DNA from 2 places in the Methylobacterium sp. Leaf93 genome. Region 2 is predicted to be linked to the other one. Evidence: predicted binding sites of a transcription regulator. Region 2 holds the regulator's gene; the other holds the start of a gene.
What was found. The regulator PhoB, encoded in region 2, activates phosphate uptake and scavenging genes when phosphate is short. The targets are predictions, from matches to a motif close to TGTCATNNANCTGTCAT.
Positions count from the first base shown of each region.

Region 1: ASF26_RS21085 (CorA family divalent cation transporter) is a predicted target of PhoB. The motif match lies at 3,278-3,294, and genes of this name have one in related genera.

Region 1 is NZ_LMMS01000031.1:36,630-51,255, forward strand. It holds gene ASF26_RS21065 (carbohydrate porin) at 1-519, opposite strand, end outside; gene ASF26_RS21070 (enoyl-CoA hydratase/isomerase family protein) at 687-1,484, opposite strand; gene ppk2 (polyphosphate kinase 2) at 1,593-2,519, opposite strand; gene ASF26_RS21080 (hypothetical protein) at 2,954-3,199, shown strand; gene ASF26_RS21085 (CorA family divalent cation transporter) at 3,361-4,389, shown strand; gene ASF26_RS21090 (Orn/Lys/Arg decarboxylase N-terminal domain-containing protein) at 4,452-6,797, shown strand; gene ASF26_RS21095 (GNAT family N-acetyltransferase) at 6,794-7,411, shown strand; gene ASF26_RS21100 (DUF533 domain-containing protein) at 7,425-7,934, opposite strand; gene ASF26_RS21105 (TIGR01244 family sulfur transferase) at 8,108-8,551, shown strand; gene ASF26_RS21110 (DUF2721 domain-containing protein) at 8,671-9,198, opposite strand; gene ASF26_RS21115 (BA14K family protein) at 9,436-10,068, opposite strand; TPP riboswitch at 10,353-10,459, shown strand; gene thiC (phosphomethylpyrimidine synthase ThiC) at 10,545-12,452, shown strand; gene ASF26_RS21125 (D-amino acid dehydrogenase) at 12,506-13,771, opposite strand; gene ASF26_RS21130 (tautomerase family protein) at 14,138-14,527, opposite strand; gene ASF26_RS21135 (aspartate aminotransferase family protein) at 14,578-14,626, opposite strand, start outside.
Region 2 is NZ_LMMS01000001.1:128,083-142,708, reverse strand. It holds gene pstS (phosphate ABC transporter substrate-binding protein PstS) at 182-1,216, shown strand; gene pstC (phosphate ABC transporter permease subunit PstC) at 1,358-2,332, shown strand; gene pstA (phosphate ABC transporter permease PstA) at 2,352-3,248, shown strand; gene pstB (phosphate ABC transporter ATP-binding protein PstB) at 3,295-4,113, shown strand; gene phoU (phosphate signaling complex protein PhoU) at 4,199-4,924, shown strand; gene phoB (phosphate regulon transcriptional regulator PhoB) at 5,015-5,716, shown strand; gene ASF26_RS00640 (methyl-accepting chemotaxis protein) at 6,022-7,713, opposite strand; gene ASF26_RS00635 (hypothetical protein) at 8,028-8,273, opposite strand; gene ASF26_RS00630 (hypothetical protein) at 8,479-8,649, shown strand; gene ASF26_RS00625 (DUF3320 domain-containing protein) at 8,785-14,559, opposite strand.

The DNA of each region.
Region 1 (14,626 bases), on a different contig from region 2:
TGCCTCGATGGCGCTCACGGTGATGAAATTGTTGACGTAGTAGCGCGACAGGCCGGTGCCGTGGATGAGGTAGAGGTTGGTGTGGAAAGCCGCCCCGTACCAGCCCGCCAGCGTTTCGAGGTCGGCATCAAACTGGACGTCGAGCCGTCCCTCAACGATGCCACCGCGCCGCGCGCCGCCCGTCGCATTGCCGAAGCTCTCGCCGATATAAGTGAGGCTGTATTCGATGCCCTTGGTCTTCAGGAACGAGCGCAGGCCGTAGGGATCGCCATAGGGGCCGAGCTGGTCCTGGATCGAGGTGTTGAGGTTGGCCGAAGGCTTGGCCGAGGTCACCGACTGCGCCACCGATGTCTGCGGATCGCCGCCGGCGCCGCGCGGCGAGCCGATGTCGAGCCCCTCCAGGGCCAGGCGCGCCTGCCGCGCCGCGATCTCGGCGGCGGTCTGGGCGTGGGCGCCCGACACAGCAAGGCCCGATAACAGGGCTGCGGACGCCGCGAGAGGAAACGAGCGGAGCATCATCCCTCGGAAAAAAGCATGTCCCGGGGCGACCGTCCCCGCTCGTGCTCTATCACGACGAGCATGACAGGGCTGCAACCGAGCCGAGGCAGCTGGGCGACCAGCGGCTTTCCCCGTCCGGTGTGTCACGCTGCCCACATCCGCATCGGGACAGCGCTGGAAACAGCGCTTTACCGGCCGGTCCAGTTCGGCGGGCGCTTGGCCAGGAAGGCCTCCATGCCCTCGCGGAAATCGGCGCTGGTGTAGCACATCAGGATGAGGTCATCGCCGGGGCGCTCGCCCTCCGCCTCTGCCTCGGCGTCTAGCCGGCGCAGGCCTTCCTTGGTGGCCCGCAGGGTCAGCGGTGCATGGCCGGCGAGCTGCGTCGCGAGTTCCGTCGCCCTGGCGGCGAGGGCGGCGGCATCCTCCACCACCTCGCCGACGAGGCCGGCCGCGAGCGCCTCCTCCGCGCCGAACAGGCGGGCCGTGAAGATCATGTCCTTCACCCGGGCGGGACCGATGAGGCCGGACAGGCGCCGCAGGTTGGACATCGACAGGCAATTGCCCAGAGTCCGCGCGATGGGAAAGCCGAACCGGGCGTCACGCGTGGCGATGCGCAGGTCGCAGGAGGCGGCGATGGCGGTCCCGCCGCCAGTACAGGCGCCGGCGACGGCGGCGATGACGGGCACGCGCAGACGCTCGAGCGCGCCCAGGACCCTGTCCATGAAGCGCTCGTAGCCGAGGGCATCCTCGGGACGGGAGAAATCACGGAACTGACTGATGTCGGTGCCGGCGGCGAAGGCTTTCTCGCCGGCGCCGGTGATGACGAGGACCTTGATCCGCTCGTCCGCCTCGATCCTGTCGCAGAGGTCGATGAGGCCCTGATACATCGCGAAGGTCAGCGCGTTGCGCGCCTGCGGCCGGTTGAGAACGATGCGGGCGATGCCCGCCTCGTCGGTGGCGAACAGGATCTCGTCGGTGGCGCTCATGCGGGATTCCCATGCCGGACCGGCCGAGAATCGGCCCGTCCGATACGGGTCTTGCCCATCCCGGCCGCTTTGGGCAACCGCATCCGGCCGAGCAGTACCCCCGTTTGGTCAGAAGAGGGCGGGGACGAACATCTCCTGCGGCACCGGCTGGCGGGCATAATCCTCGTGGCGCATGCGCTCGGGCAGATGCACCGGCGGGTGCTCCACGTCGCCATAAGGGATTTGCGTGAGGAGATGGCTGATGCAATTGAGGCGGGCCTTCTTCTTGTCCACGGCCTCGACCACCCACCAGGGCGCTTCGGGAATATGCGTGCGGGCGAGCATCACTTCCTTCGCCTTGGTGTAATCCTCCCAGCGGCGACGGGATTCGACGTCCATCGGCGAGAGCTTCCATTGTTTCAGGGGATCGTGGATGCGCATGTTGAAGCGCAGCTCCTGCTCTTCGTCGGTAATCGAGAACCAGTATTTCAGCACGATGATGCCGGACCGCACCAGCATGCGCTCGAATTCCGGCGCGGACTGGAAGAATTCCTCGTACTGGTCCGGGGTGCAGAAGCCCATCACGCGCTCGACGCCGGCCCGATTGTACCAGGAGCGGTCGAACAGCACGATCTCGCCGCCCGCCGGCAGATGCGCCACGTAGCGCTGGAAGTACCATTGCGTGCGCTCGCGCTCGTTCGGAGCCGGGAGCGCAGCCACGCGGCAGACGCGGGGATTAAGACGCTGAGTGATGCGCTTGATCGCGCCGCCCTTGCCGGCCGAATCCCGTCCCTCGAAGATCACGACCACGCGTAGTTTCTGGGCCTGGACCCAATCCTGGAGACGAACCAGCTCGTGTTGCAGCCGGAACAGCTCCCGGAAATAGATCTTCCGGTCCATGGTGGGCAGACGAGGTTTGGCATCGATTTCGCTAACGAGCTGCTCGAGGCGCTCGTCTTCGAGCTCCATCTCGAGCTCTTCATCGAAATCGTCCGCCATCTCTCGACGAATAGCCTCGATATCGAAAGGGCGAGTCCCGGCGCGCGTGCCATCCATAGTATTGCCTTCCTGATGAATGGGAATCATCCGGGCGCTTGGATCACAACTGTATGACAGTGAGGAGACCCTGCCGGCAGCAGCAAACAAATTTCTTTATTAGAATCGTTTAATTCAGCATCGAAGGCCGGGGGATTAAGAATCGCTGGACTCCTGCTCAGCTTCTGGTATGCGGCGTTTATTGAATCGATACGAGTTTCGCCGACACCTGAGCGGCAAGACAATGATTTGAACGGTCTTAGAAGACGCACTTCATTGTCGATGCGTAACAAATACATGCCCAGAGGAGCAAAAGGCTCTTTCATCAGCTACATAATAGGAGATAAAATACCATGGAACGTTACATAGTCCGTTTCGTCAAGCCGGTATCCCTCGCTGTCATCACCTTCTTCTCAGTTTATTTTCTGACCGGAAGTTCCTTCATCGGATTGATCGTGAGCAGCATCCCGTTGTTGCTTGGCTGGCTCGGCATCATGGAAATGTTCGCCTACGGCATGGCGGCGACGGTGTTCATCGTTGCCGTCGTCTGGGCCGTCGTTCCGGCCGATATGAAGGTCTTCGTCGGACATCAGGCCACCGCTTTCACACAAGAGCTCCGCAAGGAAGCGGACAAGGGTCTGAACCGCAAGGAAGCCGACGGCAGCGTCAAGGAAGCCGACAAGGGCGTCGTGACCCGCTGAGGATAGCCAATCGTCGTCGCCCCCGCCTGCGGATCGCTTGACCCGCAGGTCGAGCATCGATCGGCGGAGGTGCCCCTCCGTCATCACAGTGTCGCCCAGCGTTGCGATCCAGCGCGATAGTGAGCCGGCATTTTGCCGGCCATGATCGCCGCGACCGCACCATGCAGCACCTTCTCATTGAGGAATCCCCCCTCCCGGGGCTGATCTTCGCCCTCACCTTCGACGCGGAGGGACGGGGACGCCAGGTTGGACCAGGGGACGGGATTCCCTCGCTGGACGACCCGGATCACGGCTTCGTCTGGCTCCATGTCGACCTCGTCGATGCGCGGACCGAGGCGCTCATCCTCGAAGGGCGCCTCGGCCCGGCCCGGCTCGCCGCCGCGACCTTCGCCCGCGACGAGCATCAGCGCGTCGTCGTGGACGGGCCCCATGCCGGTTTCGTCATCGCCGACCGGGAACGCGCCTTCGACGGTTCGTCGAGCGAGGAGCCGAACGGCCGTCTCCATTGCATCCTCGGCCCGCGCTTCCTCGTCAGCGGCCGTCGCCACGCCACGGCCTGCGCGGTGGCCGCCCGCGACGCGGTCTTGTCCGGCACCCTCGTCCCCGGCCCGGCCAAGCTGCTGGAGCGCTTCGTCGGCAGCACCGTCGAAGCGCTGATCGCCACGGCCGAGCGCCTGTCCTCCTCCCTCGACGCCATCGAGGACGACATGCTCGACGAGGCCAAGGCGGACGACCCGAGGCCCCTGGGACCGATCCGCCGCCAATCCGTGCGCTCCCACCGGCAGCTTGCCGGGTTGCGGGCGGTGTTCCACCGGCTCGAGGACGAAGCCGGCACGGAGGGAGATCAATTGCCCGAAGCGGTGGGCGCCATGGCCGCGCGGGTGGTCCAACGTCTCGATTCCCTCCACCGCGACATGCATGTCCTGTCCGAACGCAGCCGCTTGCTGCAGGACGAGATCGCCGCCCGCACCACCGCGCTCACCAACCGGCAGCTCTTCACCCTGTCGATCCTCACGGCCCTGTTCCTGCCGCCCACCCTGGTGACGGGCGTGTTCGGCATGAACACCAAGGGCCTGTTCTTTTCGGAATCCGACAATGGGTCGCTGCTCGCGCTGGGAATCGGCGCGCTCGCGGCGCTCGCCGTCTACCTCGTCATCCGCCGGCTCAGTCTCGCCGCCCGGCCCGGTTGATCCGGAACGCGAACGCGCCCACACCCCCCTCGATTCATCCGACCACCGGAGCCTTCCCCCGCATGGACTTCTTTCGCCGCTTCACCGTGCTCATGTGCGCGCCGAACTTCGACCCGGACGATCTCGAGGGCGTGCGCGTCCAGCAGATCATAGGCTCGGTGGAAAAGCTCGGCTTCGAGGTCGTCCGCGCCCGCCGCGTGGAGGACGCGGCCATCGCGGTCCAGACCGATGCCGCCATCGGCTGCATGGTGGTGGATTGGGGCAAGCGCGGCCTCGACGGCAAGGCCGCCGCCCTCATCAACCTGATGCGGAAGCGCGGGCTCGAAATGCCCATCGTCATCATGGTCCGGCGCAAGCGCCTGGAAGACATCCCCGTCGAAGTGCTCGACTTCATCGACGGCTACATCTTCCTCGCGGAAGAGACCCCGGACTACATCGCCCGCGGCCTCGTGAGCCGGGTCAAGCAATATGCCGAGACCCTGAAGACGCCCTTCTTCGGCGCGCTGGTGGACTATGCCGAGCAGGGCAACCAGCTCTGGACCTGCCCCGGCCATAACGGCGGCATCTTCTACAACCGCTCCCCCATCGGGCGCATCTTCGTGGAGCATCTCGGCGAGGCCGTGTTCCGCGACGACCTCGACAATTCCGTGCTCGATCTCGGCGACCTTTTGGTCCACGAAGGCCCGGCCTTGAAGGCGCAGAAGGAAGCCGCCGTCATCTTCGGGGCGGAAAAGACCTATTTCGTCCTCAACGGCACCTCGGCCTCCAACAAGATCGTGCTCTCGGCCCTGGTGGCGGAGGGCGACCTCGTCCTGTTCGACCGCAACAACCACAAGGCGGCCCATCACGGCGCCCTGTTCCTCGGCGGCGCGGTTCCGGTCTTCCTGGAGACCGACCGCAACTGCTTCGGCCTGATCGGCCCGATGTATCACGAGGCCCTCGACGAGGCGGCCATCCGTGAGAAGATCCGCACCAACCCCCTCATCACCGACAAGGAGGCCTGGAAGCGCGAACGCCCGTTCCGCGTGGCGGTGGTGGAGCAATGCACCTATGACGGCACGATCTACAACGCGCAGATGATCCTCGAGAAGATCGGGCATCTCTGCGACTACATCCTGTTCGACGAGGCCTGGGCGGGCTTCATGAAGTTCCACCCCCTCTTCGCCGGCCGCTTCGCCATGGGACTGAAGGGCCTCGACGAGACCTCGCCGGGCATCATCGCCACGCAATCGACCCACAAGCAGTTGGCGAGCTTCTCCCAGGCCTCGCAGATCCACACCAAGGACAGCCATATCCGCGGCCAGACCCGGCGCATCGAGCACCGGCGCTTCAACGAGACCTTCCTCGTCCACGCCTCGACCTCGCCGTTCTACCCGCTCTTCGCGTCGCTGGATGTCGGCGCGCAGATGATGAAGGGCCGCTCGGGCGTCGTCCTGTGGGACGACACGATCCGGCTCGGCATCGAATGGCGCAAGAAGGTCCGCGCCATCCGCCGCGAATTCGAGGAGAAGGAGGGCGATCCCCTGCGCCGCTGGTTCTTCGACCCCTTCGTGCCGGACACGGTGAAGGGCCCGGAGGGTAAGGTGCCGTGGGAGAGCGTCTCGACGGACGAGCTCGCCAGCGACGCGAAATACTGGGAGCTGACCCCCGGTGCCGCCTGGCACGGCTTCACCCATGTGGCGCCGAACTACGCCATGACCGACCCGAACAAGCTCACCGTGCTCACCCCCGGCTTCGACCGCCGCACGGGGCAATATGCCGATCACGGCGTACCGGCCCCGATCGTCGCCCAGTATCTGCGTGAAAACAGGATCGTGCCGGAGAAGAACGACCTCAACTCGCTCCTCTTCCTACTGACCCCGGGCGTCGAATCCTCCAAGGCCGGCACGCTCATCTCCGGCCTCGTGGCCTTCAAGCGCCTGCATGACGAGAACGTGCCGCTCGAGGATGCCATGCCGGAATTCGTCCGGCGCCGGCCCAACCGCTACAAGGGCGTGCGCCTGCGCGACCTCTGCGCGGATTTCCACGCCTTCCACCGCGAGCACGGCACCAGCACGCTCCAGCGCAAGCAGTTCGAGCCGGGGCACCTGCCCGAGATGGTGATGACCCCGAAGGAGGCGGTACAGCAACTCACCCGCAACAACGTCGATTACGTGCCGATCGCGGAAGCCGAGGGCCGTGTGGCGACGACCTTGCTTCTGGTCTACCCGCCGGGCATCGGCACGGTGCTGCCGGGCGAGCGACTGGACGAGCGGGCGAAACCCATGCTGGATTACTTCAAGATGTTCGAACGCTCGGCGAACCTGTTCCCGGGCTTCGAAGCCGAGATCCAGGGCGTGTTCCGCAACGTCGACCCCGACGGGACGATCCGGTTCTACACCTACGTCATGCGCGAGAACCGCCCGTGAGTCCGGACGGGCCGCCCACCGCCTCCGATCCCGAAGTGATCATCCGGCCGTCCTCGGATTCGGACGTGCCGGCCATGGTGGCGATCTACGCCCACCATATCCGGCGGGGCGTGGGGGATGTCGGCGATTTCGAGGAGGATCCGCTCCATCCCGACGACCTCAAGCGCCGCCGAAAGGCCATGCGCAAGAGGCGCCTGCCGCATCTCGTGGCCGATCGCGACGGGGTGGTGGCGGGCTATGCCTATGCCGTCCCGTTTCGCAAGCGCCCGGCCTATCGCTACACGCTCAAGCACTCGATCTACGTCCATCACGAGCACCTGAACGCCGGCATCGGCCGGCGCCTGCTCCCCGCGCTGATCGAGGCCTGCGCCGCCGGCGGCTACCGCCAGATGATCGGCTATATCGACGCGCAGAACGAGGCGTCCCTGCGGCTCCACGAAGCCTGCGGCTTCGTCCGCGTCGGTCTGCTTCCGGCGGTGGGCTACAAGTACGGCCGCTGGAGCGACAGCGTCATGGTCCAGCGGGCGCTCGGCACCGGCTCCACCGACCAGCCCGGCACCTGGACGCGCTCGGTGGAGGCGCTGGTGGCCGGGCACGAATGGGTGGGGAAGTAATCCCGCTCCGGTCTCAGGCCTCCTCCAGCCCGGCATCGACCCGCGCGGCCACGTCCTGTGAGACGTCCAGGGCCTCGGCCAATCGCTTCAGGAACTCCCGCTCCTGCAGTGTATCGGCATCGATGGCCAGACGCGCAGCCGCATAGAGGCGCGCGCCCTGCTCCGGCGACTCGACGCGCTCGGCGAGTTCGTCGATCTCGGCCGGGTCGGTAAGTTCCTTTTCGAGCCAGGCGCGCCCATCCCGGTCGATACCGGCCGCCTCCACCGCTGCGTCGAGGCGCCGGCGCTCCTGCTGGTCGACGATGCCGTCGGCCAGGGTCGCGGCCACCATGGCGCGCAGCATGATGCGCGCCTCGTCCTCGTCGACCTGGCTCAGATCGGGGGTCTCGGACGCCGCAGAGGGACGGAGTGCCCGCAGGGCCAGACCCGCGACGAGGGCGAGGCCGCCGAGGGCGGCCGTGGCGGCGATTCCCCCCTTGCGTGAGCGCACGAGCGCATCGACGATCTGTCTTGCATCGGCCATGGTAGTCGTCCTGAAGGCGGGTTGAGGGATCGGATTGGAAACGGACGAGCCCCGTCGCGGGTTCACGATGGGCGGTGCGGTGGAATGAACATGCCCCGTTCGTCCCCGGCAGAGCGCCCTCCCCCGGCAAGGGGAACCTGCACGGCGCGAAGGCAGCCAACGAGAGAGACCACATGACGATCACGCCCATCGAGCCGCGCCTGTCGGTCTCCGGCCAGCCGAACGAGACGGAGATCGCGGACCTGTCCACCAAGGGCTTTGCCCTGCTCATCAACAACCGTCCCGAAGGCGAGGAGCCGGACCAGTTGGGCAGCGAGGCCGAAGCGGCGGCGGCCGAGGCGGCGGGTCTCGCCTATCTGCACCTTCCCGTTACCGGCCCTGGCATCACCCATGAGGACATCGCGCGTTTCCGCGAGGCCGTGGAGGGCGCACCCGGCCCGGTCCTCGCCCATTGCCGCAGCGGCACGCGCTCGCTCACCCTGTGGGCCTTGTCCGACGTGCTGGCGGGGCGGCTGCGCCGCGACGACCTCATGGCCTATGGCCGGGAGCGGGGCTTCGACCTCAGCGGCGCCGTGCAATGGCTCGACACGCACGCCGCCGCGCCCGCCGGGGCGTGAGGTCGCCGGCCCTAAGCAGGTTCGCATTGGCAAGCCAACGCTTCACCTCGCTTAGGTCTTTGACGTGTCGCAGGTTTTGGAACGCAAAACCGGTGACCACTTTTGCTAAACCTGCTTAGTCAAAACCGGCCCGGTCGAGGTGAGCGGTGGGAGATCTCGGGTCCGCCCGCTTCACGGTCCGAGGCCTCCACCGTCTGACGGTCGACTTCGTCCCGGACGCGGCGGCCCGCCATCAGGATCTCGATGAGGAAGGCGACGATGGCCGCAACCGTGCAGACCAGGGCGATTCCGAAGCAGCCGAACAGGACGGAGGCCGTGGCCGCATCGCGCAAGGCCCCCACGAACAGCGTCAGCACCGCGATGCCGGTCATGATGCTGCCGAGGGAGGCGAGGACCACCGCAACGTCGAGCACGAAGGAACGCCGACGCAGATAGGCCAACTGGTACGACAGGCGGGCGGCCTCGTCCGCATCCGCCTTCTGCAGCCGGTCGGCGGCGTCATCGACCCGGTCGGCCACCCGCCCCAGGCGCGTGGAGAAGACGTTGAGCAGCGTCGCCAGCGCCGTCAGCAGGAAGGCGGGCGCGAGCGCGATCTGAATGACATGGGCGATGTCGTCGGGAGCGAGGGAGGGACCGGAGGCGACCATGACAGGGCGTTACGCCATGCTGCCCGGCACCGGAAGATGCGCCGTTTTGGGCGTGGCCATGGGTTCGAGATGCCGGGGGCAGTGGCATGGCCTCCGGTTTCAAGGCCATTCCTCATCGACCAAGCGAACGCCCGGCCCCAAATGCGAGGAAGCCCCGCAGCGGGGGGCTGCGGGGCTTCTCGAAGCGAGGAGGCTCAGGCGATCCCGCCCGAGCGCAGAGTGTCAGGGCGAAAGAGCTTATTGCGGGCAGCGATGACGCAGGCCGTCATTGCCGAGATAGGTGCCCGTCCGCTGATCGTAGGAGCGGAAGCGCTGGATGCAGTAGGCCACATCCTGGTCGGACCCGCCGACATCCTGCTGAACGTCCACGGCGCCGCCGTAATAGGCCGGCGCATAGCCGCCACCGTAATAACCGTTGTCGTAGCCGTTGCCGTAGTACCCGCTACCGTAGCCATAGCCGATCCCGGCGCCCGCCAGACCGAGGCCCAGGCCGAGGCCAAGCCCACCATAGCCCCGCCCATATCCGCGATTGTAGCCATGGCCGTGATGATGGTGGTGGCCGCCCCGGCCGAAGCCACCGCCCCCACCGAAGCCACCGCCGCCGACATTCGGCCCGTGCGCGATACCGCCGTGCCCGCGTCCGCCGCCGCCGATACCATGACCGCCGAAGGCACCGCCGCCGCCACCGCCGCGTGCGAAGCCGCCGCCGCCGAAGCCACCGCCACCGCCACCGCCGCCACGACTCATGCCGCCACCGTGACCGCCGCCGCCATGTCCGCCGCCATGTCCGCCGCCACGCGCATCGGCCGTATCCGGAAAGAATGTGACGGCGCCGAGCAATGCGGCGGATGCGAGAATAAGCTTGTTCATGGAACACCAACCTGATCGTCTGGAAGAGATTATGATCGACAACGCGTCGCCGATCGGGATGGCTCCATTATTCGAGACCGTTTTACCGTCCGACAAAAGTCACGCCAAAATAGATCAGTCCTAACGAACTAAATACGAGACTTCGATCAACGGCGGAATGACCGCATGAATCGGAAGAGCCGCGATCCGGGCGGCACGAGGCTCGCTCGAGACAGGCGACAATTCACTCCGGCGGGGATGTTTCTCAGGGCGATTGACAAAGGCGCGGCGAACGCAGACTTTCGAATCGTTCCGAGGGGGGCCCCGTTCAGGGGGCTGAGATAGGGCCGCAGCCCTGACCCTTGAACCTGATCCGGCTCATACCGGCGGAGGGACGGGAACTACGCTTGGGTTGTCTGCTCCGAACGAGCGGGTGCCCGTCGTCCTAACGTACCGTTGCGAACCGGATCGCCTCCCACGCCAGGAGCGAATCCGATATGAACGCACCCGTCCTCCCCAAAGACCTTTCCGGACAAGAACCCGCCAAGGGCCAGCCGCAAGCCGTGACCACCGGACCGATCATGGGTTCGCGCAAGGTCTATGCGAGCGTGGCCGGCCGTGACGACATCCGGGTGCCGTTCCGCGAGGTCACGTTGAGTGATCCGAAGGAAGCCCCGGTGCGGGTCTACGATCCGTCTGGCCCCTATACCGAGACCGATGCCCGGATCGACCTGAATGCCGGCCTGCCCCTGCTGCGCGACCCGTGGATCGCCAAGCGCGGCTACGCCACGATCACGCCGCGCGCGGTCAAGCCCGAGGACAACGGCTTCGTACCGGAGGACAAGCTCGTCGCCCCCTGTCCGGCCACACGCCAGATCCGCAAGGCCGGCCCCGGCCAGATGGTGACGCAGTACGAATTCGCCAAAGCCGGGATCATCACCGAGGAGATGATCTACGTCGCCCACCGCGAAAACCTCGCCCGCGAGACGATGCTGGAAGGCGCGCAGACCGCACTGGCCGACGGCAACAGCTTCGGCGCGTCGCTGCCCGCCTTCATCACGCCGGAATTCGTGCGTGACGAGGTGGCGCGCGGCCGCGCCATCATCCCGGCCAACATCAACCACCCCGAGGTGGAGCCGATGGCCATCGGCCGCAACTTCCTCGTCAAGATCAACGCCAATATCGGCAACTCGGCCGTCACTTCGTCGGCGGCGGAAGAAGTCGAGAAGCTGGTCTGGGCGACCCGCTGGGGCGCCGACACGGTGATGGACCTGTCCACCGGCCGCAACATCCACAACATCCGCTCGTGGATCGTGCGCAACTCACCGGTCCCCATCGGCACGGTACCGATCTATCAGGCGCTCGAGAAGGTCGGAGGCGATCCGCTGAAACTCGACTGGGAGGTCTTCAAAGACACGCTCATCGAGCAGGCCGAGCAGGGCATCGATTACTTCACCATCCATGCGGGCGTCCGCCTCGCCCATGTGCCGCTCACCGCGCGCCGGGTCACCGGCATCGTTTCGCGCGGCGGCTCGATCATGGCGCGCTGGTGCCTCGCCGGGCACCGCGAATCGTTCCTCTACGAGCGGTTCGATGAGATCTGCGACATCATGCGGGCCTACGACGTCTCGTTCTCGCTGGGCGACGGTCTGCGCCCCGGCTCCATCGCGGATGCCAACGACGCGGCGCAGTTCGCGGAACTCGAGACCCTCGGCGAACTGACCAAGATCGCCTGGGACAAGGGCTGCCAGACCATGATCGAGGGCCCCGGCCACGTGCCGATGCACAAGATCAAGGTGAACATGGAAAAGCAGCTTGAGGAATGTGGTGAGGCGCCGTTCTACACCCTCGGCCCGCTGACCACCGACATCGCCCCCGGTTACGACCACATCACATCGGGCATCGGCGCCGCCATGATCGGCTGGTTCGGCTGCGCCATGCTCTGCTACGTCACCCCGAAGGAGCATCTCGGCCTGCCCAACCGCGACGACGTCAAGGAAGGCGTGATCACCTACAAGATCGCGGCCCATGCCGCCGATCTCGCCAAAGGCCATCCGGCGGCGCAGCTGCGCGACGACGCCCTGTCGCGGGCCCGGTTCGACTTCCGCTGGGAAGACCAGTTCAACCTGTCCCTCGATCCCGATACGGCGCGGGCCTACCACGACGAGACCCTGCCGAAGGACGCCCACAAGGTCGCCCATTTCTGCTCGATGTGCGGGCCGAAATTCTGCTCGATGAAGATCACGCAGGATCTGCGCGCCGAGGTGCTCGCCATGGAGGCGGCCGGACAGGTGCTCGGCGAGGCCACTCCCATGAGCCAAGCCGAGCGCGAGGCGGGAATGGCGGCGAAATCCGCCGAATTCCAGGCCGAGGGCGGCAAGCTCTACGTGGAGGCGGCCGAATAGGCCGCCTCGCTCCGCCCTCTCGCGCCCCGGCGCGAGGGGGCATCACCCCATCGTCATGCGCCGGCGGCGTATCGGCTGACGGCGAGGTCCGGGGTGGCGATGTCCGGCGTGCGGCCGGAGATGAGGTCGGCCAGCACCCGCCCCGAGCCGCAGGCCATGGTCCAGCCCAGGGTGCCGTGGCCGGTGTTGGTGTAGAGGTTCGACAGGCGCGTTCCGCCGACGATGGGCGTGCCGTCCGGCGTCATCGGCCGTAGGCCGGTCCAGAACGTTGCCTGCGAGAGGTCTCCACCCGCCGGGAACAGGTCGCCGACGGAGCGGACCAGGGTCTCCCGGCGCGGTCCGCGCAGGACCGCGCTGAAACCGGCGAGCTCGGCGGTGCCGCCGACCCGGATGCGGTCGCCGAGCCGGGTGATCGCGACCTTGTAGGTCTCGTCCATCACCGTCGAGACCGGCGCCGCTTCCACATCGGTGACCGGCAGGGTGAGGGAATAGCCCTTCACCGGATAGATCGGGAGATCGATGCCGAAGGGCCGGAGCAGAGCCGGTGTGTAGCTGCCCATGGCCGCCACATAGGCGTCGGCGGTCAGGACATCGCCGCCTGCAGTCGCCACGCCGCCGATCCGGTCACCCTCGCTGCGCAGGCCGGTGATGGCCGTGCTGTAGCGGAAGACAACGCCGAGGCCTTCGCAGAGCGCGGCGAGGCGCTGGGTGAAGAGGTGGGCGTCGCCGGTCTCGTCCCCGGGCAGCCGCAGCCCGCCGACGAAGGTCCCGGCCACCCGCGCCAAGGCGGGCTCGGCCATGATGCAGCCGGCAGGGTCCAGCACCGCGTAGGGAACGCCATAGGCGTCGAGGACGCGCGTATCGTCCCCGACATGATCGAGCTGCTTCTGCGTCCGGAACAGCTGGAGCGTGCCCTGCACGCGGTGATCGTAGGCGATGCCGGTCTCGGCGCGCAGGTCGCGCAGCACGTCGCGGCTGTATTCGGCCAGACGCACCATCCGGCCCTTGTTGCGCTGGTAGGCCTCCTCCGTGCAATTCGCCAGCATGCGGGCGAGCCAGCCGTAGAAACGCGGCTCGAAGCTCGGCCAGACCACGAGGGGCCGGTGGCGCATCATCAGCCACTTCATCGCCTTGAGGGGAATGCCGGGCGCCGCCCAGGGCGCCGAATATCCCGGCGAGACCTGGCCGGCATTGGCGAAGCTCGTCTCGAGCCCCGCCGCCGGCTGACGCTCCAGCACGGTCACCCGGTGGCCGGCTTTGGCCAGATAATAGGCCGAGGTGACGCCGACGACACCGCCACCGAGAATGAGGACATGCATGGCCGGCGTTCCGTAGAGGGTCGGGGCAGGGTCCGGAATGAGCTTGGCGCTCGGAGCGGGTTCGCATTGGCGGGCCAACACGTCACCTGGGTCAGTCCTCATGGCGTGTCGCAGGTTTCAGGCCGCGGAAGCGGCGACCCTCGTTGCGAAACCCGGCCAGGGCCTGTTTGAGTTGTTTTTCCAAGGCTTAACCTCATCCTGAGGTGCCGCGTAGCGGCCTCGAAGGAGCCCTCCAGAGATCGCGCGATGACTGGAGGGCTCCCTCAAAGCCCTTTGCTCGCGCAAAGGGCACCTCAGGATGAGGTGGTCGGATTGGATGATCGACTTGGGTTTGAGCAGCCGCTGAGAAATCCGATCAACCGGTTGTCAGAGTTCGCCGGTGAGGAACTGCGCCCGGCCGTGGCCGAAAGACCAATCCTCGTCGGTGTTCTCCACCGTGGAAACCATGACGTCGGCCGGGGCGATGCCGCAGGCGGCTTCGAGCTTCTCGGTCAGCAGCTTGTAGAACAGCTGCTTCTTCTCCTTGCCGCGCGGCCGGGTGATCATCTGGACCACCACCACGTCCTTGGTGCGCGGGATGTCGAGCCCGGTATCCTCGACGATCATTCGCGAGGGCTTGTGCTCGGTGACGATCTGGTAGCGGTCGCCCGGCGGGACGTTGAACGCCTCCAGCATCGCCTCGTGCGCGGCGTCGAGGAGCGTCTTCAGCTCGGAATCGGTGCGGCCTTCCAGGATATCGAAGCGCATCAGGGGCATGTCGGTTCAACCTTCAAGGGGGATGGGAAGGGTCGTGGGCCGTCCGCCGGTTAGGCTTCGGCGCGGATGAGGCCGCGCAGCATCTCGATCATGCCGGTG
Region 2 (14,626 bases):
GTCCACACCCCGCGTTCTCCCTGTCCCACACCGCTCAGGCGGTCAACGGGTGGCCCCTGTCATCGATCTGTCATGGCTCCGTCATAGAGCCAGCATGATCGGGCAGGTAACGGTGCGCTGCAGCAGGATTGCTCTTGCAGCGCGGCACGTATAGCGCCCGGACAGAATACGGAGAGCCACCGTGAAACCCTTCCATTTCGCCCTTGCCATCGGGCTCGCCACCGCGCAGTTCGGCGCCGTCGCCCAGGCCGCCGACATCACCGGTGCCGGCGCGACCTTCCCCTTCCCGGTCTATTCGAAATGGGCCGAAGCCTACCGCAAGGAGACCGGCACGGGCCTCAACTACCAGTCCATCGGCTCGGGCGGCGGCATCAAGCAGATCCAGGCCAAGACCGTCGATTTCGGCGCCACCGACGCGCCGCTCAAGGGCCCGGCCCTGGAGAAGGACGGCCTCGTCCAGTTCCCCACCGTCATGGGCGGCGTCGTCACCGTCGTGAACATCGCCGGTGTCGAGCCGGGCAAGCTCAAGCTCACCGGTGAGCTCATCGCCGACATCTACGCCAACAAGATCACCAAGTGGAGCGATGCCAAGATCGCTGCGGTGAATCAGGGGCTGAAGCTCCCCGACTCGCCGATCACCCCGGTCTACCGTTCGGACGCGTCCGGCACGACCAGCATCTTCACCACCTATCTCAGCGCGGTCTCCGAGAGCTGGAAGAAGGAATTCGGTGCGGCCACTACGGTCAGCTGGCCTGCCGGCCAGGGCGGCAAGGGCAACGAGGGCGTCACCGCCACCGTCAAGCAGGTGCCGAACTCCATCGGCTACGTGGAATCGGCCTATGCCAAGCAGAACAAGCTCAGCTACTCGCTGATCCAGAACAAGGCCGGCAAGTTCCCGGCTCCCGACGACAAAGCGTTCCAGGCCGCCGCCGCCTCCGCCGACTGGAAGGCCGCCCCGGGCTTCGGCATCTCCCTCGTCAACCAGGCCGGTGACGATGCCTGGCCGATCACCGCCGCCACCTTCATCCTCGTCTACAAGGACCCGGCCGATCCGGCCAAGTCCGCCGACGTGCTGAAGTTCTTCGACTGGGCCTACAAGAACGGCGACAAGCTCGCCACCGACCTCGACTACGTGCCGCTGCCGGACAACGTCGTCTCCCTCGTCCACACCGAGTGGAAAGAGATCAAGGGCAAGGACGGCAAGCCCGTCTTCTAAGGCAGCCTTCCAGCTGAAATCCTAAAACCGCGCAGGCCCGGCAAAAACGCCGGGCCTGCGCCACGAGTGGACGCGGTGTTCCACCTCGCCACTCGCTACCTCGCACTATACGAGCCCTCAAGGTGAAGAAGCAGACGTCGGATGGCCGCCTTGACTGAACAGATTTCGTTGGCCCGCACGGGCTCCCCCGCTCGCAAGAAGCCGGGCGGCCTCGGCGACCAACTCTTCCGCGCCGCCTCCTACGCGTCGGCGCTGCTGGTCCTCCTCTTCCTCGCGGGCATCCTGGCCTCCATCGCCTATGGCGGCTGGCCGGCCTTCAAGGAGTTCGGCTTCGGCTTTGTCACCTCCAGCGCCTGGAACATCGGCCAGGAGCAGTACGGCGCCCTCGTGGCCATCGTCGGCACCCTGGTCTCGGCCCTTCTCGCCCTCGTCATCGGCGTGCCGATCTCCATCGGCATCGCCGTCTACCTCACCCAGCTCTGCCCCGGCTGGGCGAGGAAGCCCGTCTCGATGACGATCGAGCTCCTCGCCTCGGTGCCGAGCATCATCTACGGCATGTGGGGCCTGTTCATCTTCGCCCCGCTCTTCGCCCATTACGTGCAGATGCCGGTGTCGAGCCTGGTCGAGGGCCTGCCCATCGTCGGCACGCTGTTCTACGCCCGCGTTCCCTCCGGCGTCGGCATCCTCACGGCGGGCATCATCCTCGCCATCATGATCGTGCCCTTCGTCGCCTCGATCACCCGCGACATGCTCGACCAGATCCCCACCGTGCTGCGCGAGAGCGCCTACGGCATCGGCTGCACCACCTGGGAGGTGGTCCGCCACGTCCTGGTGCCGCAGGCGTCCGTGTCGATCATCGGCGCGGTGATGCTCGGCCTCGGCCGCGCGCTCGGCGAGACCATGGCGGTGACCTTCGTCATCGGCAACGCCAACCGCCTGTCCGGCTCGATCTTCGATCCCGGCTCCACCATCGCCTCGCGCATCGCCAACGAGTTCAACGAGGCCGACGGCATGCAGCTCAACTCGCTGATGGCGCTCGGCTGCATCCTCTTCGTCATCACCTTCGTCGTCCTGATCGTCGCACGCCTGCTCGTCCGGCGCGTGAAGGTCGCCTGAGCCCTCTGGAGCCCGAACCATGGACGCCGTGAACACCCTCACCACCAACGACGCGCCGCCGCTCAAGGCCAGCCGCGTCCGGTCGAGCCGCCGCGTGGCGGACAAGCTGCTTATCGTCGGAAGCACCGTGGCGACGCTGATCGGCATCGTGGTGCTGGGCTCGATCCTGCTCATGCTCATCGTCGAGGGCGTGAAGGGCTTCTCGCCGCTGCTTTTCACCGAGCCGACGCCCGGCCCCGGATCGGAAGGTGGCGGCATCGCCAACGCCATCCTCGGCAGCCTGGTCCTGACCCTGATCGGCATCGTCATCGCGACGCCGGTGGGCGTCATGGCCGGCACCTATCTCGCCGAGTACGGCCGCCACTCGAAGCTCGCCGACGTGATCCGCTTCCTCAACGACATCCTGCTCTCGGCGCCCTCGATTCTCATCGGCCTGTTCGTCTACACCCTGATGGTGCGGCCGATGGGGACCTATTCGGGCTGGGCCGGCGGGGTGGCGCTGGCCATCATCGCCACCCCGGTGATCGTGCGCACCACCGAGGACATGCTGCGCCTCGTGCCCTCGACGCTCCGCGAGGCCGGCGCGGCTTTGGGCGCACCGCCCTCCATCGTCATCAAGAGCATCACCTGGCGCGGTGCCAGCGCCGGCATCGTCACCGGCATCATTCTGGCGCTCGCCCGCATCGCCGGCGAGACCGCGCCGCTGCTCTTCACCGCGCTCAACAACAACAGCTGGTTCTCACCCAACCTCATGGGCGGCATCCCGAACCTTCCGGTGATGATCTACCAGTTCGCCCTCTCGCCCTACTCGAACTGGCAGCAGCTCGCCTGGGCCGGCGCCCTCCTCATCACCGCCACGATCCTCGCCCTCTCGATCGTGGCCCGCTTCGTCATCAAGAGCGAGCGGGCGCGCTGACCCCGCGCCCCCGTCCCATCCCGCCCTCGACAAGGACACGCACCCGATGAACGCCGCTCCCGCGATCACGCAAGCTCAGCTGACCGGCCGCCACAAGGCCGACGAGCAGGCCCCCGTGCGCATCGCCGTGAAGGACCTGAACTTCTATTACGGCTCCTTCCACGGCTTGAAGTCGGTCAACCTCAACTTCCACGACCGGCAGGTCACCGCGCTGATCGGCCCGTCCGGCTGCGGGAAGTCGACCCTCCTGCGCACCTTCAACCGGATCTACAGCCTCTACCCCGAGCAGCGCGCCGAGGGGCAGATCCTCCTCGACGGCCAGAACGTCCTCGACGCCAAGGTCGATCTCAACGAGCTGCGCTCGCGCATCGGCATGGTGTTCCAGAAGCCGACGCCGTTCCCGATGTCGATCTATGACAACGTCGCCTTCGGCCTGCGCCTCTACGAGAAGCTGCCCAAGGCCGATCTCGACGTCCGCGTCGAGGAATCCCTGCGCAAGGCCGCCCTCTGGGACGAGGTGAAGGACAAGCTCAAGCAGTCGGGCATGGGTCTGTCGGGCGGCCAGCAGCAGCGCCTCTGCATCGCCCGCACCGTGGCCCAGCGCCCCGAGGTGATCCTGTTCGACGAGCCGACCTCGGCCCTCGACCCGATCTCCACGGGCCGCATCGAGGAACTGATCGAGCAGCTGCGCTCCGAGTTCACGATCGTCATCGTCACGCACAACATGCAGCAGGCGGCACGCATCTCGCAGTTCACGGCGTTCATGTATCTCGGCGAGCTGGTGGAGTTCGGCCCCACCACGCGGATCTTCATGAACCCCGAGAAGCGCCAGACCCAGGACTACATCACCGGCCGCTTCGGCTGAGCCCGCCGGGGCCGCGTTCCGCGGCACCGGTCCCGATCTACGCGATGCGGGCCGCCCGAGGCGGCCTCGGTCGAGGAGTGCGAGCATGTCCACCCACATCGTCAGTTCCTACGACACGGAACTGGAAAACCTGCGCCGCTCGATTTCCGAGATGGGCGGGATCGCCGAGAAGATGATGACCGATTCCGGCAACGCCCTGGTGCGCCGGGACGTGCCCCTGGCCCAGGCGGTGATCGGCGCCGACAAGCGCCTCGATGCCCTCCAGCACGAGATCGAGGAGCGGGCGATCCTGCTCATCGCCAAGCGTCAGCCCCTCGCCATCGACCTGCGCGAGACGGTCTCGGCCATCCGCGTCTCGAACGATCTCGAGCGCATCGGCGACCTGTCGAAGAACGTCGCCAAGCGCGTAGTGGCCATCGCCGAGCAGATTCAGCCGCAGAAGATCGTCATCGCCGTCCAGCACATGGGCGACCTGGTGCAGGAGCAGCTGAAGGACGTCCTCGACGCCTATGCGAGCCAGGACGTGAAGGCCGCCCTCGACGTCTGGGAGCGTGACGACGCCATCGACGCGCTCTACAACTCGCTCTTCCGCGAATTGCTGACCTACATGATGGAAGACCCGCGCAACATCTCGTTCTGCACGCATCTGCTGTTCTGCGCCAAGAACATCGAGCGGATCGGCGACCACACCACCAACATCGCCGAGACGATCCACTACCTCGTCACCGGCACGAACGATCTGGCCGAACAGGATCGCCCGAAGAACGACGCGTCGAACTACGCCACCGTGTCTTTGCCCGCCAGCGCCTGACCGTCCCTCCGGTCGGGCCATTCCGGCACGATCCTCGCGCGGTTGTCCTGTGCGTGACGGGACGGCCGCCCTCACCCTGAAAACACCCGCATGAGTACGCGCATCTTGATCGTCGAGGACGAGGAGGCCCTGACCCTTCTCCTCCGCTACAACCTCGAAGCGGAAGGCTTCGTCGTCGATACCGCCGCCCGCGGCGACGAGGCCGATCTGCGCCTTCAGGAGCAGGTGCCCGACCTCGTCCTCCTCGACTGGATGATGCCCGGTCTCTCCGGTATCGAGCTGTGCCGCCGTATCCGCGCCCGGCGCGAGACCGAGCGGCTGCCGGTGATCATGCTGACGGCGCGGGGCGAGGAGGGCGACCGCATCCGCGGCCTCGGCACCGGCGCCGACGATTACATCGTCAAGCCGTTCTCGGTGCCGGAACTGCTCGCCCGGGTCCGCGCGCTCCTGCGCCGGGCCAAGCCCAGCCACGTGGCGGACCTGCTCGTCGCCGGCAACATCGAGCTCGACCGCGTCAGCCACCGCATCCGCCGCCAGGGCCGCGAGATCCATCTCGGACCCACCGAGTTCAAGCTCCTCGAATTCCTGATGCGGAGCCCCGGCCGGGTATTCTCGCGCGAGCAACTCCTCGACGGGGTCTGGGGGCACGACGTCTATATCGACGAGCGCACGGTGGACGTGCATGTGGGCCGCCTGCGCAAGGCCATCAACCGCCCGCGCCAGAGCGACCCGATCCGCACCGTGCGTGGCTCCGGCTATTCCTTCGACGAGATGTTCTCGACGGACGAGTGAGACCACGGCCGGGTTCGCGCTGCTCCGTCCAGACGAGCACCCCCATCGTGACGAAGGCGGGTGGCCTTGCCTCCGGGCCACCACCGCGAGCCGATGCCATTCCTGCCGATACGAGATCGTGAGGTCGATCCCGGACTTCCGGCGGTCGTTCCGACACGATCTCGCTTCCCGGAGGGCTAAGCAGATTCACGTTGGCAAGACAACGCTTCACCCTGCTTGGCTCTTCGCTGTGTCGCGGGTTTTCTATCGCAGAACCGGGGGCCGCTTCCGCGAAACCTGCTCAGGGACACGCCGCCTGATGAGGGTCAGGCTGCTCGTACCGTCGTCAGGAACTGCCCGACCTCGGTGGCGAGGTGCTCGGATTGGCGCGACAGTTCGGAGGCCGCCTCAAGCACCCGGCTCGCGGCCGTACCCGTTTCTTCGGCCGCGCCAGCGACTCCCGAGATATTGCTCGTCACCGCGCCTGTGCCCGTCGCCGCCCTGGAAACGTTGCGCACGATCTCCTGGGTCGCCGCACCCTGCTGCTCCACGGCCGCCGCGATCGAGGTCGCCACACCACTGATCTCGCGGATACGCCCGGCGATGCCGTCGATGGCCGTGACCGCCTGACCTGTCGAAGACTGGATGCGGCCGATCTGACCGACGATCTCTTCCGTTGCTTTCGCGGTCTGGTTCGCGAGTTCCTTGACCTCGGCTGCGACCACCGCGAAGCCTCGTCCGGCCTCGCCTGCGCGGGCAGCCTCGATGGTCGCGTTGAGCGCCAGGAGGTTGGTTTGACCGGCGATGCCGGAGATCATTGCCACCACGTCACCGATGCGGGTGGCCGCTTCGCTCAAATCCCGCACCAGCACGGCGGTCTCGCCGGCCTCAGCCACCGCGCGGGTGGCGAGATCGGCCGAACCGTCGACCTGCCGGCCGATCTCCTGCACCGACGAACCGAGTTCTTCCGTCGCCACCGCCACTGTGTTGACATTCGAGGCCGCTTCCTCGGCCGCTGCCGCCACTGAGATCGACTGCGAGGCGGTCTGTGCCGCAGTACCCACCATTGCCCGTGCCGTCGCCTGCATCTCGGCAGCGGCGGCATCCACCCGAGCCACAATGCCGTTCACCGTCGTTTCGAACGTTCGCGTCGTCGCATCGATCTGCTCGGCTTGACGCAGTTTCTGTGCCTGCTCGGCTGCCCGCTCCTCCGTCAGGCCCCGTGCGACGAGGGCATTGTCTCTGAACGTGCGCACCGCCCGCGTTATGTCACCGACCTCGTCGCGCTGCCGCGTTTCCGGAACGGCGGCGTCGAGTTCCCCCTTGGCGAGCTTCAGCATCACGGCGGTGAGCGGGCGAAGCGACCGGATGGCCCGGTAGGCCCAAACCGCAAAGCCGCAGCCGATGAGCGAGGCCATCGCGCAAAGCGCCAGCATGAGGACGGTAAAGGCTTGAGAGACCGCGCGGACATCGGCGCCGGTGGCCTGATTGCGGGCTTCCTGGAGGTCGATGAATCGGTTGATGCGCGCAAGCCATTCGACGAAGGCCGGCCGCGCATCCTGCATGAGGATCGCTCGGGCTTTGCCGACGTCCCCGGACTGCTGGCTGTCGATCACGGCCTTCATGAGCGGCAGGGTCCTGGCTTCCGTCTGCTTGATGTCCCCGAGGATCGCCCGCTCTTCGGCAGAGGTGTCGGGCCGTTCGGCGAACATCCGGTCCATGCTCGCCGCCGATCGGGCGTAAGCTTCGGTCAGCCGCGTAATGTCGGCGAGCGCCGCGTCGCGGCCCGCTTGATCCGCCACGAGCGTGACATCACGCAAACTGATGGCTCGGTCGTGCACGCTTCCACGGAAGTTGATGGCATAACGCTGCTTGACGGAATTCAAATTATTGATTTCTATCAGCTTGCTGTCTATGGTTTTTACTTGGAATACACCATAGATGGTCAGTACAATCATCATTGTCAGCAAGGCAACGTAGCCAATGGCGACTTTTGTGCCTAATTTAAAACTGGTCACGTGCAACCCCGCCCACAGCGTGTGAATGGGTTTGGATATGGGGAAGATGTTAACAGAAGCAGAAAGGGGGGATGGTTTGCGGTGAGCCTGCGATTTGTAGACAATCCATTGCTGCGTCGACTATAAACATAATAAAATCATGTATTTATACGGCAAACACTAATATGACTTTGATTTAATATGTTTTGTTTTATAATAAATATTATTTCATGTATAAAAACTCTCGATCCAGATCGTATCGCTCACATGTCTTCTTTTGTAGTCAACGCATGATGGTTGGTATGACGAGATTGCGTCGCATGCCGAACGTCCGCTCAGCGGTCGAAGCGTCGCATCGAACGGCTGTCCCGCTCGGCGTTGCGCCGGGTCCTGTCACCCGCCCGCGCCCGGTCGCGCTGGACGGTCTCCATACGCCGGAGCGTCTCTGTCTGCTCTCGGTACGCCCGCGCCAGGTCGCTCACCGCGTTCATCGCACGCACCCGGTTCGCATCCTGTGCTCGCGCGTCGAAGGACCATGCCGCGAGCAGAAGGGCGAGGACGGCTGAGGTGGGGCGGGGCATCGGGTTGGGACCTTCGGGCAGGAGAAGGGTGGATCGGGCGTGCTGCCCGACATGCATCATAGTGCGTCAAATGCAGGGCTTCGCGGGATAATGTGCATTCCATGCGCGGGCTGCATAAGTGGTATTTGGCGTTTGGTATACCAGAAAGGCGGGGAGGCTGTCATACATGCTGCAACGCAAACGCATCGCCCCGAGGAACATCGATATGACCGCTCTCATTCTCACCGCCGTCGCCGTCGCCGCAGCCGCCAACATCTCCCTGGTGGCCTTCGTCGCCGATCGCCTGACCCCCACGACCAGCACCTCCACCGTCACGGCCGGTGAGCTCGTCCTCGTGAACGACAACGCTCCCGAAGCCCTGAAGCTCGCAGCCTAATTCACGTCGCACGGCTCCAAAGTCACCGCCATCGGCCCCGCCTTACCAGGCGGGGCTTTTTCACGTCGCGTACCGCCATAAACCCCGGCGCATGGCGGTCGAAACGGGGGTCGCGTGGCGGTCGATCCGCCCGTCTCATCCGACGGGTTTCGGGGCCGGTGCTTCGCTCTCCCGCGCGAGGGAGGCGGCCTCGGCGAACCGGGCGCGGACCGCCTCGCTCATCCGGCCGAGGCCCAGCTGCGCGGCCATCCGAGCCTCGATGCCGAGTGCCGGTTCGAGGTCGCGGGCGAGGCCTGCGAGCTCCTGCAGCGGGATGTCGGCGGGGGCTCGCCCCTCTCCTTCAGCCGGCCGGAACCTCACCGGCCCGGCAGGGGCGGCCTCCGGCCAGAGCACGATGCGGTCGCCCTCGCTGGTATGGGGGCAGCGGGGATCGACGGCCCCCAGGGCGCGCTGGCGCAGGCGGGCCGTGATCCGGGCAAAGCCATGGGCGCGCAGGAGGCGCTCGGCGAGAACGTCAGCAAATACAGGGCCTTCCCGCTTGACCACCTCGGCCGCCATCGCCGCCAGCGTGGCCTCGTAGCCCACCTCGTGGAACCGCGCGGCATCGGGAGAGAAGCCCGATAGGTCGGCGGGTTCATAGAGGCCGGGGGGCTCGGCCCATGGTATGTCAGGGGCGGCCGGCGCGATCACGACCGGCTCCGGCTTCGCCCTATCGGCGTCGAGATCGGCCCGCAACGCCCTGTCGAGCCGGTCGAGGGCGCCTTGCGGATCGTTCCACCAATCGGTGCTCCAGACCCGGTGGATGCGCCATCCGAGGTCGGTGAGCACCCATTCGCGCAGGCGGTCACGGTCGCGCGCGGTCGCCGCCCGGTGATAGGTCGCCCCGTCGCACTCCACTCCCGCGAGGTAGCGCCCCGGAGCGTCGGGATGGACGATGCCGAGGTCGATCCGAAAGGCGGATACGCCCACCTGCGGTACGATTCTCCAGCCCCGTGCGGCCAAAGCCGCCATCACCGCGCCCTCGAACGGTGATTCGATGTCTCCCCCCGTCGGCGCGGCCGCCGTCTCCAAGGCGCGGGCTCCGTGTTCGGCGAAATCGAGGAAGTGCTTGAAATCGCGTACCCCGCGGGCGCTGCCGCGGCCGAGATCCACTTGATCGGCCCGCATCGACGCGAAGACAACGAGTTCCTGCCGGGCCCGGGTGATCGCCACGTTGAGGCGTCGGTGGCCGCCCTCGCGGTTGAGGGAGCTGATCTGCCCGGTGATCCGGCCCGCCGCGTCGGGACCCGCCGCCACCGAGAACAGGATCGCGTCGCGCTCGTCGCCCTGCACGGTCTCGAGGTTCTTCACGAAGACCGGTTCTTTCCAGGTCCTCCCGTCGAAGAACCGCTCCAGTTCCGGCCTTCCCCGCCGCTCGGCATCGAGCAGGTTCTCGATCAGCCGCTGCTGCTCGCCGTTGAAGGTGACGATGCCGAGCGAACGTTCCTCCGCCGCGAAGGCCGGGGCCGTGATCCGGGCGACCACCTCCGCCACCAGGGCGCGCGCTTCCGGTCGGTTCACCCGCGCCCCGCCGCGCTCGTAGACGCCGTCTGCCACGTAGTGCAGCCGCACCGCCCGGTCCTCGGTGACGGGGGAGGGGAAGGTGACGAGGTCGCCGCGATAATAGTGCCGGTTCGAGAAGGCGATGAGGCTCTCGTGGCGGCTTCTGTAGTGCCAGGCGAGGCGCCTTTGCGGCAGGTGCGCAGCCAGGCACTCGTCGAGGATGCTTTCCTGGTCGGCGACGTCGAGGCCGTCCGAGATCTCGTCGACGCCGCGATCGCCCACATTGGTGGGCGGCAATTGTTCGGGATCGCCGACGATGACCACCTGCCGGCCCCGCGCGATGGCGCCGATGGCGTCCCAGGGGGCGATCTGCGAGGCCTCGTCGAAGATGACGATGTCGAAGGGCTTCGCCTCGGCCGGCCAGTACTGGGCGATGGAGAGCGGGCTCATCATCAGGCAGGGGGTCAGACGGGTCAGCGCGTTCGGCATCCGCGCGAAGAGCTGGCGCAGGGGCATGTGCCTGGCGTGCTTGGTGATTTCGCGGGCCAGCGTGCCCCATTCGGGATCGGTGCCGAAGGCGCCGGCGAGCGGCACGCCGCCGCCGATGCGGGCACGCACCGCCGCCCCGGCGAGGCCGGCGAGCCGGGAATCGGCCTCGCCGAAGCCCCGGATCGCCTCCTCGTGGCGCTGGCCCATGAAATCGCGCAGGCGGACGTCGTCGGTGACGGCGTGGTCGATCCACCAGCGCGCATAGGCGCCCTCGAAGGCCGGGAGGATGGCGTCGTCCTGCAGCGTTCCCGCCTCGATCTCGGAGACCAGAGGACCGAGGCCCGCCCTCGTCGCCTCGCTCACCGCCCTCTGCCAGCTCGCCCAGGCCTGCGCCTTGGGCAGCGCCCTCCGCCAGCGTTCCGCAACGGCGAGGGTGCCGGCGACCCAATCGCCCTCCGTCTCCAACGGGCGGTCGGGCTTGGCCCTGCCGGCCAGACGCCCGAGCATCTCGATGACCTTCACGGCGGCGTTTTTCCGCGTCGTGAAATCCTCCTTTGCCAAGGCCAGGCTGCCGCCAGGTTCGAGCCTGCCATCCTCGGTGTCGAGGAACTCGGCGAGCCTCGCGCGGATGATGTCCGGGCCTCCGACGAGCGGCGCCATGGTGGTGATCACCGGTGCGAGCCGCGTCGCCCAGGCCATCGGAGCGGTGAACAGGTCGGCGGGGGCCGTCATATCCGACCAGGGATGTCCGAGCTCCGCGGTAGCGCTCGCCAGAGCCTCCGCTAGGGCAGGCCTTGCCGCCTGCAGGGCCTTGATCTCGGCGAGTGTGACGAGGTCCGGCCCGATATCCTCCGGTACGCGCCCTTGCGCGAAGTGGGCGAGGAGGTCGCGAACTCGGCTCAGACGCCGCCCCCGCAGGAAGAAGTTCGAGGCTTTCGCCGCGCGCCACTCGGCCAGCAGGCGGTCGAGGTCGCTGCCGAACACCGAGGGGGCGTAGGGGACGAAGAGCCGGGCGTTCAGCCGGGCGAGCTCGTCCTGTCGGGTGCGGCGGGCCTCGACGGCATGGCGCAAGGCCGCGCCTCCGGGGCCGAGGAAGCGCAGGCCCATCCGCGCCTCCGGCCGGAACAGGGCGGCGGCGAGGGAGGAGAGCGCGCGCAGGCCGTCATAGGTCCGGCCGAGGGGCGTAAGGCCCATCGCCTCGGCGAGATGCTGGCCGGCTGTCGCGAAGTCCAGCAGGGTGCGGGCGAGTTCGGGAACAGCCTGCTCCATCTCGGCCCGCCACAGGGGCGACCAAGCGATCGCTCCGATGCCCCGGAGGGGATGGTTCGCGATGTCCCCGACGATGGGGCGAAGGGCGGCAAGCTCACCGCACTGGGCCCGCAGGCCATCCCGGTGGCCGGGCACGGAGGTCGTGTCCTTCGGCCAGGCGAGGCTGAGCCCGTCCCGGCCGGCCTGCCGGTCGGCGATGACCCGCCCCATGGCCGAATGGGCGCTGAGGCCGTTCGCCCGTGTGGCGTGCAGGCTCTCCACCACACCGTTCAGGCCCTCCCGGCGGCGCTGGAGATCGGTGGCCGCCTCGTCCCAAGGGACGGGCTCGCCGCTCCTCGCGGCCCAAGCCTCGCGGAGTTGCGCGATGACGTGCGTCTTCTGGGCCTTGGCCGCATGGACTTCGAGGCAGCAGGCGCCCAGCCCCACCGCGTCGAGTCGCCGGCGCACCACCTCCAGGGCGGCGCTCTTCTGCGACACGAACAGCACCGTGCGCCCGAGCGCCAGGCACTGCGCGATCATGTTGGCGATGGTCTGGCTCTTGCCGGTGCCGGGTGGGCCGAACAGGACGAAATCCTTGCCGGAGGCCGCCGCGAGGATCGCCGAGACCTGAGAGGAATCGGCGAGGAGCGGCGTGAAGATGCCGGAGGGTGGATGCTCCGCGTCGAGGCGCTCCGGCACGGGAAAGCCCGTCCCGTCGCCGTAGGCCTGTTTCGGCGTGTCGAGGAGGTGGCGCACCACCGGGCTGCGCTTCAGGAGGTCCGTCCGCTCGCTCAGATCCTTCCACATCAGGAACTTGGTGAAGGAGAAGGCCGAGAGCACCACCTCGGTCGTGACCTCGAACCCCTTTAGGTCGCGGATATGGGTGCGCACGATCCGCCAGACGGCCTCGACGTCGATGCCGGATTCGTCGCCCGGCACGCCCTCGGCGAAATCCGGCATGTCGAGGTCGAAATCCTGACGCAGCATCTCCAGCAGCGTCGGGTTGAGGCGCGCCTCCTCGTCGTGCCGCACCAGGCGGAAGCCGGCGCGGACGCTGGCGCGGGTCAGGGCCGCCGGCACCAGCAGCAGCGGTGCGCGGGCGGGCGGCATGCCGTTGCCCCGTGTCCAGGTGAGGAAGCCGAAGGCGAGGAACAGGACGTTGGCGCCGCCCTCTTCGAAACTGCCGCGGGCGAGCCGGAACAGGTCGGTGAGGCGGGCCTCCAGTTCCTCCGCCCCGACATCGGCGCCGATCTCGCCGCGTTCGTGATCCGTCGCGACGACCGATGCCTCGGAGGGCGGACGGGCGACGAGCCTGAAGGCGCGGCCCGCCGCGAGGGCGTCTTCGAACGCGCCCGGCTCAGGGCAATCGAGAGTGAGCGATCCCTTGCCCGGTTTGAAGTTGAGGAGCTTGTTCCGCAGGGTCAGGTCGAGGAGCCGCAGCTTCCAGGCTTCCAGCCGGTCGCGGGGCTCGCGACGGGGCAGATCGAGGCGGGGAGCGGGGAGATCCTCGACGAAGGACGGCGGCGCGCCGAGCGCTTGGACGAGCGCAGCCGCAATCTCAGGGGCCGGCGCCTGTGCGCCGGGCTCGCCCGTATCGAGGGGGGAGATACCGGATAGGCGGGCGCGCCGCAGATCGAGGACCATCTCCAGGGGGGACTCGGCATCCGCATCGATCAGGCGCGCGCCGGCCGCCACCGCATCCGCGAAACTCCCTGGCGGATCGGCGGTGAGAATTGTGGTCTCGATCAGGATCAGTTCCTGCAGGTCACGGCGCTTCCGCAGGGCCTGGGCGTCGTCGCCGGCCGTTTCCGGCAGGGTCTCGTCCACGAGCCACAGCCCGAGGAGCGCGTGATCGCGGGTGAGGATCAGGAGCGGATTGAGCCCGGCCTGCTCGCAGCAGGCGGCCCAGAGCAGGGTGAGGTCGAGGCAGGTGGCGAGCCTCCGCTCCACGATCGCGCCGGGCTCGCGGACCTTCTGTCCCGACCGTTCGAAACTCGCGGGCGGCAGCACGTAGGTGATCCGCAGGGCCGCCATCGCCGCGTGGATCGCCTCCGCCATCTCCCACGCCCTGGCCCTTCTTCCGCTGCGATAGCCGTCGAAGGCGGTGCTTCGCCTTGCCCGTTCCAGGATCGCGGCGGCGGAGCGCAGGATGCCGTCCACGGCCGGGTCGTTGGGCCTGACGAAGGCCGCGAGCAGTTCGGGCGCCGTATCCGCGCCTCCCCAATGGGAGGGCGGCAGGAGCCGCAGGTCGAACTCCTCCCGGGCGAGCTCGCCCGCCCGATCGCTCCCGTCGGCTGGAGCCGTCAACGTCAGCGTGACGGTACAGAGCCGGTTCTCCCGCAATCCTGCGAGGATCGCTCCGTCGATCCGCAGATCCGGTGCGTCGATGCGTTGGAGGCCCCCAGCCCCGATTTGCTGGATCGGCAGGGTGACAGGGCGGAACAACGGCGGAATCGCTGAGATGCGGAGCGTCACATCGGACAGGTCGGTCTCGCCACAATGGGTCAGGGTGATGTCCCGGAAGAGGGGAATCCCGTTCTGCCAGGATGCGACGCTGGCATGATCGGCGATCGTGCAGGCAAGAGCGCAACGCGTGCGAGCCCCCTCCGACGCTTCGAGCGTATCGTCCATCGCGCCCGGTTCCCCGCCATTCGGCAAGAGTTCTACAGGCGTGGCGTTCGCACTCGCAAGACTCGCC